One region of the Marinobacter sp. LM1 genome, then DNA from elsewhere that is predicted to be linked to it. Evidence: predicted binding sites of a transcription regulator. Region 1 holds the regulator's gene; each other region holds the start of a gene.
What was found. Region 1 encodes FliA, which starts transcription of late flagellar genes. Its sites were predicted from a motif close to CTAAAGTTTNNNNNNNNNNNGCCGNTAA; they were not measured.
Positions count from the first base shown of each region.

Region 2: the regulator FliA is predicted to act here: its motif matches at 1,397-1,424, upstream of OZ656_RS10620 (methyl-accepting chemotaxis protein).
Region 3: the regulator FliA is predicted to act here: its motif matches at 3,145-3,172, upstream of OZ656_RS13190 (methyl-accepting chemotaxis protein).
Region 4: the regulator FliA is predicted to act here: its motif matches at 3,222-3,249, upstream of fliD (flagellar filament capping protein FliD).

Region 1 covers NZ_CP114373.1:1,687,806-1,692,859, forward strand. Annotated here, with positions in the region: gene flhA (flagellar biosynthesis protein FlhA) at 1-398, shown strand, start outside; gene flhF (flagellar biosynthesis protein FlhF) at 454-1,767, shown strand; gene OZ656_RS07910 (MinD/ParA family protein) at 1,841-2,653, shown strand; gene OZ656_RS07915 (RNA polymerase sigma factor FliA) at 2,686-3,429, shown strand; gene cheY (chemotaxis response regulator CheY) at 3,590-3,973, shown strand; gene OZ656_RS07925 (protein phosphatase CheZ) at 3,995-4,780, shown strand; gene OZ656_RS07930 (chemotaxis protein CheA) at 4,799-5,054, shown strand, end outside.
Region 2 covers NZ_CP114373.1:2,263,839-2,268,892, forward strand. Annotated here, with positions in the region: gene OZ656_RS10615 (bifunctional GNAT family N-acetyltransferase/carbon-nitrogen hydrolase family protein) at 1-1,336, opposite strand, end outside; gene OZ656_RS10620 (methyl-accepting chemotaxis protein) at 1,493-3,379, shown strand; gene OZ656_RS10625 (transporter substrate-binding domain-containing protein) at 3,404-4,318, opposite strand; gene OZ656_RS10630 (YiiD C-terminal domain-containing protein) at 4,517-5,054, shown strand, end outside.
Region 3 covers NZ_CP114373.1:2,821,465-2,826,518, reverse strand. Annotated here, with positions in the region: gene OZ656_RS13210 (DNA topoisomerase 3) at 1-1,146, opposite strand, end outside; gene OZ656_RS13205 (BolA family transcriptional regulator) at 1,293-1,649, shown strand; gene OZ656_RS13200 (L-threonylcarbamoyladenylate synthase) at 1,646-2,269, shown strand; gene OZ656_RS13195 (hypothetical protein) at 2,293-2,949, opposite strand; gene OZ656_RS13190 (methyl-accepting chemotaxis protein) at 3,214-4,830, shown strand; gene OZ656_RS13185 (MBL fold metallo-hydrolase) at 4,853-5,054, opposite strand, start outside.
Region 4 covers NZ_CP114373.1:2,881,252-2,886,305, forward strand. Annotated here, with positions in the region: gene OZ656_RS13465 (argininosuccinate synthase) at 1-635, opposite strand, end outside; gene fliS (flagellar export chaperone FliS) at 769-1,173, opposite strand; gene fliD (flagellar filament capping protein FliD) at 1,207-3,180, opposite strand; gene OZ656_RS13480 (flagellar protein FlaG) at 3,397-3,831, opposite strand; gene OZ656_RS13485 (flagellin) at 3,903-5,054, opposite strand, start outside.

The DNA of each region.
Region 1 (5,054 bases):
ACCCGAAAGTACTGACCACGGTAGCCCGCCAGGCGCTGCGCCGGATGATTGTTCAGAGTATTTGTGGCAACGACGCCGAAATCCCTGTTATCACGTTGGATCCAGACCTGGAACAGTTATTGCTGAAGTCTGTTCAGCAGAGTCAACAATCCGGCGGTCAGGATGACATTGGTCTGGTGCTTGAGCCCAACATGGTGGAAAAGCTGCAACGATCCCTTCAGGACAGCGTGCAGCGCCAGGAAATGCTCGGCAAGCCCGCCATCCTGCTGGTTTCGGGGCCCTTGCGGCCAGTACTGGCGAAGTTTGCCAGCTACGGGGTAGAGCGTTTGCATGTGCTCTCTTACCAGGAAATCCCGGATAACAAACAGATCACGATAGTCGCTTCTGTGGGTCAATAAACCGACGGAGCATCGCGGGGAGCCAGAGTGCTTGCCGGTGGGAGGATGAAACAGCATGAAAGTAAAACGGTTTTTTGCGCAGTCCATGGCTGAGGCCCTGAAGCAGGTAAGCCACGAAATGGGGCCGGATGCCGTTATTCTGTCTAACCGCCGGGTTGATGGTGGTGTTGAGATCGTGACGGCACTCGACTACGACGAAAACATGGCGCGTCAGCGTCTTGGCGATAGGGCGGTTGAAGCCACCAACGGCTCCCGGCTGGCAGAGATGCAGGCCGAGCAGCATCGTCGGCTGGAAGATGAGCTGAACCGGTCCCGCAGTCGCATTCGTGAGGTTCGGGAAAAGCGCGCAGGAAGTGGCGCCTCAGGTGGCGCGGCGTCGTCCTTGTCTTTCGAGGCGGCCGATTTTCCGGCGTCACGTCCCAGTGATGTAACAGTGGCAAAGCCGTTTGCGGGTAGCGAATCCGGCGCCGGTGGCTATGCCGATGAACTGGCCAGTATGCGTGCCGAAATCAGCTCTCTGCGTGATCTGGTCAGTGGTAAGGCTGCAACTGCCACGCCGACCGGCAACAGCGCAGTTCAGCAACGATTGGCCGAGCGCCTGCAGGAGTTCGGTTTGGGCGCGGAGCTGGCCGGCTCTCTGTCCCGTCGGCACCGGGCCGGGCGTCTGGAGGACGGCTGGAAGCAGTCACTGAAAATGCTGGCGACCGGCGTTCGTACCGGTCGCGAAGACTGGCTTGATGCCGGCGGTATCTATGCCCTGGTCGGGCCAACCGGGTCTGGCAAAACCACCACCATTGGCAAGCTGGCGGCCCGCTACGTCCTTGAGCATGGTCCGGATTCGTTGGCCCTGGTGACCACCGACCGCTATCGTGTGGCCGCTCATGAGCAGCTCTTCGTGTTCGGCCGCATCCTGAATGTGCCCGTGCGTGTGGTGGATGAGAGCCATTCCCTGGATGACATTCTTGATGAGTTATCGGATCGACACCTGGTGCTGATTGACACTGCCGGCCTGACCAGTGCCGACCGCGGTTACCAGGAACAACTGGCGGAGTTGGCTCGCAGCGATCACAATATCCGTACACATCTGGTGGTCTCCGCCACCAGTCAGCCTCGTATCATGAAATCCGTGTGGCATTGCTATAAGATGGCAAACCTTGCAGGCTGCATCATGACCAAGATTGATGAGGCCCTGACCCTGGGCGAAGCGCTCGGGTTCGTTATGGAGACCAGCTTACCGGTGGCCTGGTACACCGATGGCCAGAAGATACCGGAAGATCTCCAGAGGGCGGAGGCCATTCCGTTAGTGCGCCTGGGCGTAGAACGGCTTAAGGCCGTGCAGAGCGCACAGACAGTCGCCGAAGGTGCCTGAGCCTCGTTGGCGACCAGAATAAAACACCGGCACGCGTGCCCGTACAAGAACGTAGTAAGAGACTGATAACAGTATGAGCAGACCACATCCGGTTCAGGTGATTGCGGTTTCCGGCGGCAAGGGCGGTGTCGGCAAGAGCAATGTTTCGGTCAATCTCGGTATCGCCCTGGCCCAGAAGGGGCGCCGGGTTGTCTTGCTGGACGCGGATCTCGGGCTCGCCAACATCGATGTGTTGCTCGGCATTACCGCCAATCGAAATCTTCAAGACGTACTCAGCGGCGATTGTGATCTGAAAGACGTGCTGGTGAATGGCCCTGGTGGTATCAAGATTGTACCGGCTTCCTCCGGCACCCAGCGTATGACCCAGCTCAGCGCCATGGAACATGCCGGCCTGATCAACGCTTTCAGTGAGCTGGGCGACCAGATTGACGTTCTGATTGTGGATACCGCCGCAGGTATTTCTGAATCGGTGGTCAGCTTCCTCAGGGCCTCGCAGGAACTTCTGCTGGTGGTCTGCGACGAACCTACTTCCATTACCGATGCGTACGCGTTGATCAAGCTGATGAACCGGGATTATGGCACCAACCGCTTCCGTATCCTGGCAAACCAGGTCCGCAATGAGCAGGAAGGCCGCCATCTGTTTGAAAAACTGACCCGGGTCACCGAGCGTTTTCTGGATGTGGCACTACAATATGTAGGTATCGTGCCTTACGACGAGGCCGTCAAGAAAGCCGTTCAGAGGCAGAAAGCGGTGTTGGATGCCTATCCGAGGGCGAAAGCCTCGCTGGCTATCCGGGCTCTGGCCGAAAAAGTGGACAGTTGGCCTTTGCCGTCCTCTCCCAGGGGGCATCTCGAATTCTTCGTGGAGCGGCTCGTCGAAGTCTGATCTGAATCCAGTCCTACAAGAAAACCGGATACATGACATTGGCGAAACATCTGGGAATTTACCATCAGGCCGGCGCCAGGAGCCCTTCAGCCCTGATTGAAGAGCATGCGCCGCTGGTCAAGAAAATCGCCCTTCATCTCATGGCCCGGCTGCCGCCATCAGTGCAGCTGGAAGACCTTATGCAGGCCGGTATGATTGGCCTGCTGGAGGCCGCGCAGCGCTATTCTTCCGGCAAAGGTGCCACCTTTGAAACCTACGCAGGGATTCGCATCCGCGGTGCCATGGTGGATGAGATCCGCAAGGGCGACTGGGTGCCCCGCTCAGTGCATCGCAACGCCCGGCGAATCGCCAGTGCTATCAAACAAGTGGAAGATCGTACCGGGCGCGAGGCCCAGGATGCCGAAGTAGCTGAAGAGCTTGGCATTGGTCTGGACGAGTATCATGCCTCACTTGCCGACGCGAACAGCGGTAGACTTTTTAGTCTTGATGAGCTCAATGAATCCGGCGAGCTGCCGATAGAAGAAGCAGAAGCGAGTGATAATCCGCTGGACGGTATTGCTTCAGGCGCTTTCCAGCGCAGTCTGGCAGACGCCATTGAGCAGTTGCCTGAGCGTGAAAAACTGGTATTGAGCCTGTATTACCAGGAGGAGCTCAACCTCAAGGAAATCGGTGCGGTGCTTGGGGTCAGTGAGAGCCGGGTAAGCCAGATTCACAGCCAGGCGGCGTTGAGACTTCGCAGCCGGTTGGCCGAGTGGCGGGATGGTGACAACGACTGATCGGCCAGGTGCTGTGTTTCGCTTTCAGCAAGCTGTGTAGCTTTTGGTAAACGATGCTTTACAACGTGCGCAAACACCACACAATAAGCGCTTAAGGTAGCAGCCTGCTAGACTTCCAAAAGGCTGAATGAATTCCGGGTGTTACTGACTGGAGGTCCCATTGGACAAGAACATGAAAATTCTCATTGTGGATGACTTCTCCACAATGCGACGCATCATCAAAAACCTGCTGCGAGATCTCGGCTTCACCAATACGGATGAAGCAGACGATGGCAACACCGCGTTGCCCATGCTCCGAAGCGGCAAGTATGACTTCCTGGTGACTGACTGGAACATGCCCGGCATGTCGGGCTTTGACCTTCTGAAGGCTGTCCGTGCTGATGAAAATCTGAAGAACCTGCCGGTTCTGATGGTAACGGCGGAGGCCAAGCGGGACCAGATCGTGGCTGCGGCTCAGGCCGGGGTGAACGGGTATGTGGTCAAGCCTTTCACGGCAGCCGTGCTGAAGGAAAAGATCGAGAAAATCTTCGAACGAATCCAGTAACCAGAGGTCGGATGGCTCGCCATGAGTGATACCAAACAGAACCATCAGGGCCTTGATCCGGAGGTGGCGGAGAAGCTTCAAAAGCAGGCCTCCGACCTGGCCGAGAATGTAAACGCCGGGAATTATGCCAAGGCGATGACCCTGATCAATGAACTGAGCGAGGTTCGCGATCAGAGTCTGTATCGGGAAGTGGGGCGACTGACCCGCAGCCTCCATGAGGCAATCCGGAACTTCCAGATAGACCCGCGTAATGCCGAGCAGAAAGAAGTCCTGTCGAAGATGAGCGACGCTTCTGACCGTCTGGCCTATGTGGTTCAGATGACCAGCCAGGCGGCGAACCGCACCATGGATCTGGTTGAGGAAAGCATGCCGGTGGCTCACGCCATGCGGGATGAAGCGGTTGCCCTGCGGGATGAGTGGCAGCGTCTGCGCCGTCGTGAAATGGAGCCTGCGGAATTTCGGGAGCTTTACGGTCGCATCGACAAGTTCTTCGCTGGCCTGACGACGGACTCCGACAGTCTGTACCAGAACCTGTCGGAAATCCTTCTGGCTCAGGATTTTCAGGACCTTACCGGTCAGGTCATCCAGAAGGTCACCGCGTTGGTGAAAGAGGTGGAAGACAACCTTCTTGGTCTGGTGGTGATGGCCAGCCACGTAGATCAACTGACCGGTACAGTGCATCAGATTGAAGAAAAAGAAGAATCGGCCGAAAAAGGTGTAGGCCCCCAGATCAAGGCCGATGAGCGGGAAGATGTAGTTTCGGGACAGGACGATGTGGACGATCTGCTGTCCAGTCTCGGATTCTGATAATAAAGAGGGTGACGCATGGCGTTAGATGCTGATGAAGAGATCCTGCAGGACTTCCTGGTAGAAGCCGGCGAGATACTCGAAAAGTTGTCGGAGCAGCTGGTGGATCTGGAGCAGCATCCCGATGACAGCGATCTGCTGAACGCCATTTTTCGTGGCTTCCATACCGTGAAAGGGGGCGCAGGCTTTCTTCAACTGGAGGCACTGGTTAATTGCTGCCACTCTGCGGAGAACGTGTTTGATATTCTCCGGAATCACAAGCGCAAGGTAACAC
Region 2 (5,054 bases), 580 kb from region 1:
AAGACTGGGCGTACTGAACATCCAGGTTTTCCACTTTCGGCAGGTTGCCCACGCTGCCGGTAATCACCACGTAGCACTCGTTTTCTATGGCCCGGGCCTGGGCACAATGGCGCACGCGCAAATAGCCGTTCTTGGTATCGGTCCAGAAGGGGACACAGATAATGTCCACATCCTGACTGGCGGCGATACGGCCCAGTTCCGGAAACTCAATGTCGTAGCAGATCATGATGGCGACACGACCGGCATCGGTATCGAATACCTGGAATTTATCACCACCCTCAATAACCCAGTCGCGACGTTCGTGAGGGGTGATATGGACCTTGCGCTGCTCGTCTACACGACCGTCACGGTGGCACAGGTATGAGACGTTGTAGACCCGGTCATCTTCAATCAGCGGCATGGAGCCGGTGATAATGTTGATGTTGTAACTGACGGCCATTTCCGACATTTCGTTGCGGAACTGTTCGGTAAAGCCGGCGAGGAACCGAATGGCACGGGTCTGATCCATCTGGTCGGTCAGCCCCATCAGCGGCGCGTTGAAAAATTCCGGGAACAGGGCAAAGTCGCTTTTATAATCCGACAGTGCGTCCACGAAGTACTCAACCTGCTTGAGCACCTCCTCCACCGAGGTGAATTCCCGCATCTGCCACTGCACCGCCCCCATGCGCACCTGGGTTTTTTTGACGTTGAGTACCGATGAGGGAGGCGTATAGAGAATGTTTCTCCACTCCAGCAACGTCGCATATCCGAGGGATTTCTGGTCTTCCGGCAGGTATTTGTGCATCAGCCGGGTAACCTGGAAATCGTTGGAAAGCTGGAACGTCAGGATCGGGTCGTAGATTTCCTTGCGATCAACGCGCTGAATGTATTCTTCCGGAGTGTATTGCTCGGCGTACTTGAAGTAGCTGGGAATCCGCCCGCCGGCGAGGATGGCCCGCAGGTTCATGGAACGACAGAGCTCTTTTCGTGCTTCATACAGGCGACGCCCCAGTCGATAGCCCCGGTATTCGGGGTCTATAAACACATCCAGGCCGTAAAGCGAATCGCCGTTGGGGTTGTGCCAGATTTTTTCGTTACGCAGAATCAGGTCGTCGTAGGCGTGAGGGTTGCTGAATCTTTCGTATTTCACGCATACCGTGAGCGCCACCGCCACCAACTGGCCGTTGTCTTCGATACAGATCTGGCCATCCGGGAACTGTTCTACCAGCGCCTTGATGGTGTCTTTTGGCCACGCGCCACCAATGTCGTCGTAAACCCGATCCATCAACTCTTGCAACTGGCCGTAGTCATCAAGGGTCAGGTTACGCAGATTCAGGTGGAGCTCTTCATGGGCCATAGGGTTCTCCCTGTCGTGTATGGCGAATGTGCTGTGATCTCAGCATTCTAGCAAAGAGTGTTCAAGACTTCGCAGGATCTGCCGTTAGTGAGTATGTTTCGACTACACTAAATGATAAATGCAATTTGTTTTTGACCCTGATTGGAGGCCGTCAGCTTGAACCTATCATTCGCCCAGAAATTGCTGATCGCAATTGGCTCCCTGATCGTGTTGATTATGGGCGCCCTGACAATTTCCAACGATATTCGGCTCCGCTCAACGACTGATCGCTACGTTAGCGCGCTGATGAGCGATGCAGTGGCCCAGAGTACGTCGAGTATTGCCGATTGGCTCAATACGCGCCTGGATATGGCGGAAGCGACGGCGAAGGCGCTGGAACGGACTCGCAACGACGATAACGCCCGCGTTCTTATGGAAGCCATGACCGAAGGTGGCAACATCAAGGACGTGTACGCCGGCACCGAAGATGGCCGCATGCTGATGCGAAGTGCCGAAGTAGAGGCCACGCTTCCACCCGATTATGACCCCCGGGTACGCCCCTGGTACCAGAAAGCCCAGCGTTTGGGGCAGGCGTCGTTTACCGATCCGTACCTGGACGCAACCTCGGACGAGACCATTATTTCCGCCATGGCGCCAATCAAGCGGGGCAATTATGTTGGCGTGGCCGGTATGGATATCAGTCTCAACACAATCGATCAGATGCTATCGACCATTACCCTGGCAGAGACGGGCTATGCGGCGTTAATTAACAATTCCGGCACGGTCCTGTTTCACCCCAACAGCGAGATTGTTGGCAAGAACATCAGCGGCATGATCGGTCAGCAGCCGGTTCTGGACGGTTCTCTGCAGGGATTTGAGAGCGAGGGTGCCGAGTGGAGTGTCAGCTTTCACCCCATCAGCGAAGCCCGGGCCGTGGACTGGTACCTGGCTACGTTCGTGAATGAAAACCTGATCAGTGCTCCCATCGTCGAGGCTCGGACTATGGGCCTGATCATCGCCGGGGTAGGGCTGATTGTTGCGCTTGTCTTGCTCTACTTTGCGATTAGCTTCCTTCTTGCGCCGGTTCGCAGGCTTAATGGCGCCATGTCTCGCATCGCTTCCGGAGATGCGGATCTTACCAAGCGTCTTGATGACTCTGCGTCTGATGAGTTTGGGCAGTTGGCGCGCAGCTTCAATAGCTTTGTTGAGAACATCCAGCAGGTTGTAAAAGAAGTAAAAGAGGGCAGCGACGAACTGGAGGAGAACGTAAAGTCGCTCCGACAGACGTCCAGCGACAGTCGCTCCAGTGTTGAAAACCAGCAGCATGAGATCGATATGATCGCGACGGCAATTAACGAAATGTCCGCGGCGGCGGGTGAGATTGCCCAGAATGCCCAGCAAACTGCGGAAGCCGCAGAGAATGCAGACCAGGAAAGCCGGGGTTCCCTGGAGACCGTCACCGCCTCGCGGGATGCGGTGCAGAAGCTGGTGGGTGAGATAAACGCCGCCGCCGAGGTTATCGACACCCTTGGTAAGGATGTTTCGTCGATTACGACTGTGCTTGAAGTCATTCAGGGCATTGCGGAACAAACCAATCTGCTGGCACTGAACGCGGCCATTGAAGCGGCACGGGCAGGGGATGCTGGGCGCGGATTTGCGGTGGTGGCCGATGAGGTTCGGAATCTCGCTCAGCGTACCCAGTCTTCCACTGAAGAAATCAACAACATGATCGAGCGGCTGCAGAAAGGCGCCAACGATGCGGTAGACGTTATGAAAGCCTCTACGGCGGTATCCAACGTGAGTATGGAAAAAGCGCAGGATGCGATGGAGTCTCTGAACCGGATTGTGGAGGCGATTACCGCCATCAGTCAGATGACCTCACAGATCGCCACGGCCTCCGAGGAGCAGACATCGGTGACCGAAGAGTTGAATGCGTCCATCACCCGCATTGCTGACCAGGGCCAGGAAGCGGCCAAGGCGGCCAGCGAGAACGATGTTTACAGTGGCCACATCGAGACTATCGGCAGTGTGCTGAATGACAAGGTAACCCGTTTCCGGGTGTAATTCGTGGCGGCCAGGGATGGCCCGCTAGTCTCCGACACTCAGTAGCTCAACGCGGCGCTCCAGGTTTTCCAGGGTTCGACGCCCGACATATCTGGATTCTTCACTGAGATACGGATTCTCCAACGTGATTACTGTGCGCCGATCAAGGCCCAGTGATGATACCGCTCTGCCAAACCAGTTTTTCAGATACACCGCGAAGCTGCCGTCCAGGATCGCTCGCTCCAGACCCAGTTGCAGGCGTTGCGCGGTTTCGTGATCGTCCGGGGCCACAAAAAGGTAGGATGGCATGGCGTAGGCCAGCAGGATGTTTGGCTCGATTACCAGGTCGTCGGCTTTGTTATGTTCGAGGTCGAACAGCACTTCGCTCACACCGCGGGCGTAACAGTCGAAGCGTTTATTGCGAAGCATACCAAAGAGTATTTCATAGCGGGTGTGGGTGATCACGGTAATGCCGTTAGCTTCGAGAATCGGGGTGTCTGGCCAGTGTGCGCCCTGGCCAATACGGATATCTCGCTGGCGCAGGTCGTCCAGGCTGGATACCCCCTCAAACAGACTGAGCTGTTCCGGCAACACCAGGCATACCCTGAATCCGAGCAGTCCGCCGTCCACAGGTACCGGAATGGCGTTCAGAAATGTTTCCCGCTCTTCTGATGTCGCCACGTTCGCAATATCCAGAATCCGGCTCTGAGGGTTAGCCAGTTCCCGAAGGGCGCGCCCCTGGCTTATTTCTTCACTGCGGATAATCTGGAACTCACCGTACTCCGAGGTTTTGCGCAATGCGAGTTCAACCAGATTGCGAATCGCCGGGTTATCGTAGTTGCGATACCAGAGTATGTAGTCTCGTGTGGGAGCCGATTTGGATTCGGATTCGGACGCAGCCGTTGGCTGAACGTGAATGCACGCCGCAAGCGCCAGAACTGGCCAGAGGCGCGTTATCATTTTATTGAATGTGTACAACTGCGTGCCCTTTCCCTGTTATCCGGCTGCAAGCAACGGTAACGTTACAGACATTGGCTACAGCTTAGATCAGAAAGCGTTATTCGAAACGTACAGGTTTCAAAAAAACTGTAAAAGATTCTTGAAGTAGCCGTATCTGACTGTAAAGATCGCCTTTTGTTTACTTCAGGATATGGCTTTATGGCTCTTATTGATTCTCTGATTGGCACCGCCGGCCAATGGGTAAGCTCCAGTGACCCCAAGGCGACGCTGCTGCAACCGCTGGAATGGCTCAAGAAGACCGGCAGTTATGCCGCGGTTAACCGCATTATTGGTATGGCGATACCGTTCGCGCCCCGTAATCACTTCAGTGTTGAGGAGCTTCGCCCGGGCTACGTCAAAGCCCGCGTGCGCCTCAAGGGCAATAAAAACCACTTTGGTAGCCTGTATGCTGGCGCCTATTTCCTGGTGGCGGAGATTCCCGGTGGGGTGTTGACCCTCTTCGACCTTGGCCCTGCCTATACGCCAATTCTGAAGGAAATGACTCTGGAGTTTCTGCAGCCGGCCAATTCAGATGTGACCGTGGAATTTGAACTACCACCAGAGGCGGTGGCTGCCATCCTTGCCGATGCAGACGCCACCGGCAGGGCTAAATTTACTCTGGAAGGCATTCTGAGAGATGAAGAAGGCAACCACGTTGCCACCTCCATCGCCCATTACCGGGTGCGCAAGAAGGGGT
Region 3 (5,054 bases), 1.1 Mb from region 1:
CACTTTTTTGTCATTCCAGGCGGCAGAGCGGCGTTCTGTCCCGGTTTTCTCGCAGAATCCGGACAAATCCGGGGCGACACGGGCGATGGCACGAATCACCGCCTCCCGTTGGCTGAAATGCTCCTCTGGCAGGTAGCGGCTGTCTGACCTTGGGTAGGTAATCAGTTGATGGCGTTCGTACAGGTTTTGGGCGGTGTCGAGCACGTCTTTCGCGCCCATCCGGTATAGTCGTCCAGCCTCTATCTGGAGTGCAGACAGCGACAGAGGTAACGGCGGCGGTTCCGGGCGATCGCGAAACCGGGCTTCATCAATTCTGCCGGGTCGGCCGCTGATGGCGGAGACAATCTGCTCGGCTACCGACTTGTCCAGCAACCGGTTTTCTTCATCCAGATGATCCTGAAATTCGTCACCGGGTAACCAGCGAGCAATGAACGGTCGCTGGTCGGCCTCCGGCTCGCTGGCCTGGAAGGTGGCTTCGACCCGGTACCAGGGCCTGGGCTGGAAGTGCTCGATGGTGTTGTCTCGATCCACCACCAGGCCCAACACCGGAGTTTGCACCCGACCCACGGAGAAGACGCCCTGTTCGCCCCGGGTTTGATAGCTGAGGGTATAGAATCGGGTGAGATTGATGCCATAGAGCCAGTCGGCCCGCTGTCTCGCCAGCGCAGAATGGGACAGTGGGCGGAACTCCCGGTTGTCTCGGGGGTTCTGTATGGCGCGGGCTACCGCCTTGGGGGTAAGGTCGTTGATCAGTATCCGTTTTACCGGTGCCTTGGTGCCGAGATAGCGCAGGACTTCGTCGACCAGTAGCTGGCCTTCACGGTCGGGATCACCGGCGTGGGTAATGAGATCGGCCTTGCGAACCAGGGCTTCGAGCACTTTGAATTGCAGGCGCACGCTGTCTTTGGGCACCAGTTGCCAGGGTTCGGGGAACATGGGCAGGTCTTCAATGCGCCATTTTTTCCAGGCCGGGTTATAGCGGGCCGGCTCGGCGGGCTCCAGCAGGTGGCCTATACACCAGCTTACCGTGGCAGCATCCGGTCCTTTACCGCAGCGTATCCAGCCCTGGCCTTTCTCGTGGGGGCCGGGAAGTGCTGCGGCAATGGCTCGGGCCAGGCTTGGCTTTTCGGCGATGTACAGGTGCATGGGTAACTGGGGGTTGGTTGCTGGCAGGGGAATGTGTCGCTTTGGCGCTTTTGTGTCAAGGGCTTCGGGGTTCCGAGGCGTACTGTAGTAGACTGTTTACACAGCAGGTCGGGACATTGATGCTTAAAGTCCGGAGTAGGTGTTTTATGAAAGTACAGAAAAGCATAGAGGAAAAGCTGGTCGCGGGCTTTAACGCCAGCGTGATTTCTGTGGAGAACGAAAGCCATATGCATTCGGTGCCACCCAACTCTGAAACCCATTTCAAGGTAACGCTGGTGTCAGCGGATTTTGAAGGGCAGATGAAGGTGCGGCGCCACCAGGCAATTTACAAGGTTCTGGCGGATGAACTGGCGGGGCCGGTGCATGCTCTGGCATTGCATCTGTATACGCCGGAAGAGTGGACGGCCAGTGGTCAGGCGTCTCCGGTTTCGCCCAACTGTATGGGTGGGTCGAAAGGTGATGCAGCAATGGACAAGAAGCTTCAACAAGGAGCTAATGGATGAGCCAGTTTTTCCAGATTCACCCGGAAACACCGCAAAAACGTTTGATCAAACAGGCGGTGGAGATTTTGCGCAAGGGTGGGGTGATTGTGTATCCCACCGATTCAGGTTACGCCCTGGGCTGTCACCTCGGCGACAAACAGGCGGCAGACCGCATCAAGCGGATTCGGCGCCTGGACGACAAGCATAACTTCACCCTGGTGTGTCGTGACCTGTCAGACATCGGGGTTTATGCCAAGGTGGACAATACCCAGTACCGGTTACTGAAGAATTTTACGCCGGGCCCGTACACCTTCATTCTGGACGCGACCAGTGAGGTGCCCCGCCGTTTGTTGCATCCCAAGCGTCGATCCATCGGCATTCGGGTCCCGGACAATGAGATTGTCCGGGAATTGCTGGGTGAACTGGGTGAGCCGATTATGAGCAGCACCCTGATTCTGCCGGGTGAAACCGAGCCGTTGACCGATCCTTACGACATCCGGGAGACCCTCGGGCATGAGCTCGATCTGATTATCGATGGCGGCTTCTGCGGTATGGAAGCCACCACGGTGGTTAACTTTACCGGTGATGTGCCCGAAGTTACGCGGGTGGGCAAGGGCGATCCGGCGCCGTTTCAGGTTTGATATCGCTGATTTGAACCCGGGCTTCAGGCCCGGGTGTTCAGGCTGAAGGCGTAGCGTTGCTGTGCTGTGATACCCGTCTCGGCGGGTGTGGCTGTGCGACGAAGGCTGTCGTAGCGGTGAATGACGTCTTGCAGCCCATTGAACTGCTGGTTCTCACTGAGCAGTGAATCCAGCAGGGAATTGTTCACACCATAGGCCTGATTGAGCTTGAGTGCGTTATCCATGAAATGCAGGGTGGGTTCGGTCACACTCAAACGGCTCAGCGCCTCACCAAATCCCCGGTTGTTGTTGAGATCCTGTTGTATCTTTTCCCGCACCTGGTCAGGAATTTTGCCGTCCAGCTGAATGCTGCCTTGCTCGTTTTTACTCACGCTCAACGCGGTTGCCGGGTGCACGTTGTACTCGGCAAGTTTGTGCCGCAGGGTTTCACGAACGTAGGACAGATCCTGGGCAACCGTCTGCTTGTACTGGGTTAGTGGCAGTTGCCGGGTTTTCTGACTGGCCGGGTTGCGCTCCTGCCACTGTGACGGCGTGAAGCGGTCGTCGGTGCTGCTCTGGGGCTCGCCTGTGGCGGCGCCTTCATTGCTTTTACCGGTGGGTACGTCAGTGCGCGGCGCACGGTTGTCCATGGCTTGCTGAAAGCGCGTGCTGGCCTGTAACAGTGATGTCAGCAATGACATGGTTGTCTCCCCTGAACGGAAAATCTCTGCCGGATATCACGGAATTAGCCCGTGATGCATCAGACTTTGCAGGTTTCGGGCCAACCTGACTTGCCTCCTGGTCCGGAGGCGCCGGGATGAATGTAAAACATTGCAAGGAATGTCATAGAGCGCGCGTCGGGATGATCTGCGTCATAAAAAAATTGATGCATATCTATAAAGTTATGCGCCAATTCGCCGTCATTACTCTTGGATGTCCAGATCATCTTCCGTTGTCGGGGTCACATGAAAAAACAATACTCAATCCGTTTTCTGTTGCTGGCAGCACTGGCAGCGGCTTTCACCGTCATTCTCGTGTTTACGGTTGTTTACAGCGCCCAGTCCCAGCGAGCCCACCTCGAAGAGTACAGCCACAAATATGTGGACGGTCTGGCAAAGTCCTTTTTCGATGGCCTGAACACCATGATGGTGACAGGTACCATTAATAACCGCGATGTTCTGCGGGAGAAGGTGATGGCTCCCGAGGACGTACTGGATGTTCGGGTGATCCGCAGCGATCAGCTGAATGCCATGTACGGTGCAGGGAATGCCGCCGAACAACGCCGTGAGCCACTGGACATGAAAGCGCTGGGTGGTGAGCGGGTTGAACACTATTCCGAGAACGACGCGGGTCGTGTCTATACCCTGATCGAGCCGGTCATTGCCAGCGAAAACTATCAGGGTGTGAACTGCCTCGGCTGTCACCAGGCCCAGGAAGGGGACGTGCTGGGCGCCATTCGGGTCGACTATTCTCTGGCGAAAAGTGACGCGCGCCTGCAGCAGCAGTTGATGGTGAGTGGCGGTATTCAGATTCTGATCTTCGTGGTTATTTTCATACTGACTACCGTGGTATTGGGGCGGCTGGTGTTTTCCCGCTTGCGTCGGTTGCACGACCGCATGGATGAAATTTCCCGTAATTCGGATCTCTCCATTGAACTGGACGTAACCCGAAACGACGAGATCGGCTCGGTCTCCCGCGCTTTCAATCGGATGGTTGCAAAGATTCGCGCCAGCATGCATACCGTGATGGATAACGCAGAGCAGGTTGAAGCGGCGGCCCGTACCATTGCCGGTAAAGCAGAGACCACAGAAAGGGAAGTTCTTGCCCAGAAAGACAACACCGACCAGGTGGCCAGCGCGACCACCGAGATGGCAGCTTCCGCCGTACAGGTTCGCGAGAACGCGGTGACCACTGCACGGAAATCGGCGGATACCACCAAATCTGCAGAAACGGGGGAACACCTCGCACGCAATGCGGTGCAGGGTATTGAATCTCTGAATGCAGAGGTTCAGAACGGTGCGCAGCGTATCGAGCAGCTGGATCAGCGGACAACGGAAATGGCTTCACGGCTGGAGTTGATTTCCGAGATTGCCGACCAGACTAACCTGCTGGCTCTGAACGCGGCGATTGAAGCGGCCAGAGCCGGTGAGCAGGGCCGGGGATTTGCCGTGGTCGCGGACGAGGTCCGGGCGCTTGCCTCGCGCACTCAGGCGTCCACTGAGGAGATTCGCCATACCATTGAGGGGCTGAAGAAAGAGGTGGTGGATTGTGTCGGTACCATGCGCCATGCCTCGGAACTCGCCCAGCACCAGGTGGATTCAATTCTGAAAGTGGAAACCGAGCTGCAAACCATTGCTGCAGCGGTGCGTGAAATCACGGGGCTGAATGAGGAAATGGAAAGTGCGGCTAACGAGCAGAGCGAAGTGTCGGACTCCATTAATCAGAACGTGATTGAAATCAGCCGCTCTGCCGAGCAGACCTCCAGCGATGCCCAGGAGACCGCGCGAATTGCAGGGGATCTGCTGGCCATGGCGGAAACCCTGCGCAAAACCATCGAGCAGTTCCGCCTGTCCCAGAGCTGAAATGGGCGATATACCGGGGCACTCAGCCCCGGTGATCAGACACAAACGGATTGGTGGCGCGTTCCTGGCCAAACGTAGACATGGGGCCGTGGCCACAGATAAAGCTAACGTCATCCCCGAGCGGGAACAGCTTTTCCCGGATAGAGTGAATCAGGGTGTTGTAATCGCCTTTCGGGAAATCCGTGCGGCCAATGGATCCATTGAACAGCACGTCACCCACCTGG
Region 4 (5,054 bases), 1.2 Mb from region 1:
TCCGGAGATACGCTCCAACGCCACATGTCTTCCTCGGCTTCCGCCCAGGGGTCTTCCAGGTTGATGCCTTCGTAGGAGATGTGCAGCAGGTTGGCGTCCATGGAATACGGGCTCTTGCCCTTCTTCATTTCCACGGGGATGTTGCGCTCTTCACAATACTTGAGCAGCTTTTCGCGGGAGTTCAGATCCCACTCACGCCAGGGAGCGATCACCTTCACGCCCGGCTTCAGGGCATAGGCGCCAAGCTCAAAACGAACCTGATCGTTACCTTTACCGGTAGCACCGTGAGAGATGGCGTCTGCACCCGTTTCGTTGGCAATGTCGATCAGGCGCTTGGCAATCAGCGGGCGGGCGATAGAGGTGCCCAGCAGGTACTCGCCTTCGTAGATGGTATTGGCGCGGAACATCGGGAACACGTAATCGCGCACAAACTCCTCGCGCAGGTCCTCAATGTAGATTTCCTTAACGCCCAGCGCTTCGGCTTTCGCGCGCGCTGGCTCCACTTCCTCGCCCTGGCCAATATCGGCGGTAAAGGTTACCACCTCACAGTTATAGGTATCCTGCAACCACCGAACGATGACGGAAGTATCCAGGCCACCGGAATAGGCCAGCACCACCTTTTTAATATCAGACATGCCCTTGCTCCAGACTGAACAGAATGGATGTGTTGAAAAGAAGGGCAACATTGTACGGGATGGCGGGGGGAATGGCTATAAAGCCCCTACCCTGCCAAAGGATAGGGGCGCCATGGACGGCAAAAGTACTGGTTTAGCCAGCGGCCTGGGAGTGCTGGGTTACCACTTCTTCGCGGATGCCATCCCAACCTTCTTTGATTGAACGCAAGAGCTCAGCGACCTCATCCAGTTTGGCGGGATCGTTTTTCACATTCGCCTCGAACAGAGTCCGCTCCATATAGTCGTATAGACCTTCCAGACGCTCTGCAAGATCGCCACCCTTCTCGAAATCAAGGAAGCTGCGCAAGCCGCCGATGATTTCAATGGCCTTGCTGATGAGCCGGCCTTTACCCTCAATGTCATTGGCCTGCATCCGGGCCTTGGCCATATTGATCCTTTCCAGGGCACCGCTGTATAGCAGTTGGATCAGCTTGTGAGGGTCAGCGTCAGTGATGCTGGTTTGAGCGTTTACCCGCTGATATGCCTGTAAACCGTTCATAATAAACCTCTTCGTTACCGGGACTTGCCCCGCTTATCGATTACTGTTGTTCTGCGGAGCCAGTGCCGCAAGCTGCTGTGTCAGGTAATCGCCTGTACTGTTGAGCTGGGAAATCAGGGAATCCGCCGCCGTGAACTGGCTGACCAGCCGCTCACGGTAGGAGGCAATCCTGTCTTCCAGCCGGATCCGTTCCTCCTGAATCCGCTCAAGATCACGGCTCAGGCTATCCGTTTTTGCGTCGAGAATGCCGTCGGCACCCACAATGTCGGTGACAAGATTAACGGCCTGTTCACCAATACCTTCGATGAAATTTACCCGCCCGAGATCGCCGTCCTTATAGCCGGCAACCTGAAGCTGCATGCCTTTGGCACCGCCCGCGCCAGTGACGGTCAGTACCCGGCCATCACCGGTCGCCTCCTGGCCATTGACCGTACCGGCAACGTCTTTGCCTAAGGTTCCGGTTTTGGCGGAAAGCCCGAGCGCCGCACCATTTTCCACGGACAGGATGCTGACATTTGAACTACTGCCGAATGCTCCAGAGGTAAACTGGAGTACGCCATTGCTGTCGAGCCCGACCCGCACAGACTGGCCGGCTGCATTCAAGGCCGAGTTGCTGTCGATCTGGCTCTGGATTTCGGCCACCAGGTCGGCCGCACTTGCGTAGGTTTGCTGGCTGAGCTGAATAGTAAAGTTGGTGGAACCGTCAACGGTGAACTCGATCTCGTCATTGGTACCATCAATCACCACGCCGTCGGCCAATGCCGAATCACCCAGCACGCCACCCTGAGTGGCAGCCTGGGTGATATTGATGGCGTAGTTTCCACGGGTTGTCCCGCTGCCAGAGCCAAGGAACTCAACGTCTGCGCTCGAGGTACGGCCCTGCTCGGCGAACAGCGCAGTCACGTCGTCCGGGTTCTTTTTCAGCTGCTCTTCAAACTTGGCACGATCAAAGCTCAAACCGCCGGTTTCATAGTCTGTGGTAATGCCGACATCAGCCAGGGTCCGAATACTGGCATTCTCAAGCCCTGGCACCACGCGGCCCAGAACATTGCGCAACTGCGCCTGGATTGAGCGGATGGTGGTATCACCCGAAAGAATACCGCCTTGCCCCGTCTCGGCATTAAAGCCGGACAACCCTTTGATGGTTGTCTGGAGGGCATTGAACTTTTCAACAAACGCTCCGACACGATCTGCTACCGCACCGAAATCCTGCTCGACTTTGATGGTGGAGGTCACACCTTCTGCTTTTGCCTCAAAACTCAGGCCATCAATAACATCCGTGAAGGAGTTGGTCGAACGGGTAATCTCAATACCGTTGATCTCGACCCTCGCGTCTTTGGCAGCGATGGTCTCCTGCATGTTCTGGGTGGTGTCGTTAAACACAAACTGGGACAGACCGGCAGCGTCGTCATTGTTACCATCATCATCGGTAACCGAAACGGAAATGGCATTTGCCTCGCCGGTTTCTTCGGACGACAGCACCAGCCGGAAGCCGCTACCCGTGTCGATAACGCCAGCCGATACGCCAATGCCCGCTTCGTTGATTTCGTCCGCCAGCCCCTGCAAGGTGTTGTTAGAACCATCGATGGTGAGCGTCGCCGATTTATCACCGGAAGAAATGGTGAACGATCCGGTACCGACCGACGTAGAGTCACGATCAGCAAACGTGGAAGACGCCAGGGACTGCGACTGCGCAAGACTCAACACATTGACGTTGTAGGTGCCACGGCTGGCCTTGGTGCTGTCTACCGTAACCGACACATCCTCATTTGAAGAGGTTGCCGAAAAGGCTTTCAGATTGTCGGGCGCGCTCAGCTGACGCATCGGCAGCCGAAGCTCCGTGATAGCGCTCTTCAAGGTGCCATAGGCAGAAATGAGCAACTCTGCCTTCTGGGTTCGGGTGTCGAGCCGATTCTCTTTAGGCGCACGCTCAGCTTCAACGAGCTGATCAACCAGATCAGAGTTCAGAACTCCCGAGCCGATACCTAATGCTGAAATATTTGCCATAACCATGCCTCCTCAAGGGGGCGCTTCGCTTACTTAGTCCTTTATCGGCTGCCAGCGGCAAAACTTTGCCTATATTTCGGCTAACCACTACACCAATTTGTAACACCCTGTAACGGACAGTCTAGCACCGTATATAGCAGAACACCGCCGGACCCTGTCAGGGTGCGGCGGTGCTGAAATACCGTTGTCTGGCATCCGCGTAAAAGCGGCAAGCTTTTACACTTTGATGTTAAACAACGTCAGCGGTTCATCCTGCTGCAATTTTTCTGCCAACCTCATTGCCACTTCGTCCGGGATCTGACGAATGACTTCCTGGGTGCTCTGATCAACCACTTTAACAATGGTCTGCCCCATCTCGTTATCCACCTCAAACTGAAGATCCCGCTGCACATTCTGCACGAAATCATTCAATTGGCTCACCGCATCATTCAATTCATCCCGCTGCGCTTCCGAACGAGCCTGAAGCTTCTCGGCTCTGGATGTCTCAGTCGCGGCCTGCGGGCTCTGAATGGCTGAGCCACTCGAACCTGAAGCAGCAAGGTCAGGGGCTTTTCCGCCCTCGGCCTGAGATGACGACAGTGCCTTCCCCGGAGCCTGGGCGTTGGAACGCACCAGCTTGAGATCCGGGTTATTCAGGTTAACGTCATTCATAGCTTTACCTCGCTATTCCTCTAACGGCGTAAAGCCGGAACCCGAAGGTTCCGGCCGTTACCGCCAAGCCCTTACTGCAGCAGAGACAGAACCTGCTGAGGACGGGCGTTCGCCTGAGCCAGGACGGAGATACCGGCCTGCTGCAGCACCTGGGCCTTGGACAGCTTGGCTGTCTCAGCCGCGAAGTCCGCGTCCAGAATCCGGCTCTGAGCGGCGCTCAGGTTGGTACTGGTGGACTCCAGGTTGGAGATGGTGCTTTCGAAGCGGCTCTGGATCGCACCAAACTTCGCACGCTGGGAGTTTACCAAGTTAAGAGCTGCATCCACTGTTTTTAACGCCTGAGTAGAGCTTTCAAATGTAGTAATATCGAGCTCGGAGATTTTTCGCAGTTCAGATCCGGCCGAAGCAACTGCGTTAGCGCCATCTTTGGCTACGATTGCAAACGACCTATCTGAGTCAAGCTGCAAGTAGCCACTTACAGACAGCACATCCGTGGAACCGGTAGAAGTGGCCAAGGTCTCGTTGGCCGTGTCTACCTTAGCCTCACCATTCTCGTCCCTATATTGCTTATTAATGGTTAAGTCGCCACCGCTGGTGTTTGCCGTGTTACCAAACACGATATCCGATCCACCGGTGTTCGTAAGAACAACACTTTGACCATCATCGGCTACCTCCGCAGTGATACCAGTTTTCGCTGACTGATCATTTATCGCAGCAACCGCATTTGACAACGCGTCCTTACCTGAAGTCGCATCAATTGTAAAAGAAACAGATTGAGCGTCTGTGTTTTCGCCTATGAGTGTAAACGAGTAGCTTCCAGAAGCAGTAAACGCGACATCGACTTCCGTACGCGCGGTCGCAGTCACTCCGGTTTCAGATGACACGTCGTTAATGCTTTCTGCGATATCTTTCACGGCCGTTCCGGACGCAGCGATATTTACTGTTTCCGAACCCAGATACCCATTAATATCAATGTTACCTGACGCAATCCCGTTGTCAGCAGTCGCACCTGAGGCCTGCGTGCCGGCACCAGAAGCAATAACCTGATTATTGCCGTAACTGGTCGTTCTCAGATTCGACGTTGAAGCACTAATTGTCTCGTTTGCATTGGCCCCAACCTGAAACTGCGCAGTTCCAAAAGATCCATCAAACAGCTTTTGACCGTTAAAGTTGGTCGTCGTAGCAATACGATCTAGTTCAGATACCAGCTGATTGACTTCGTC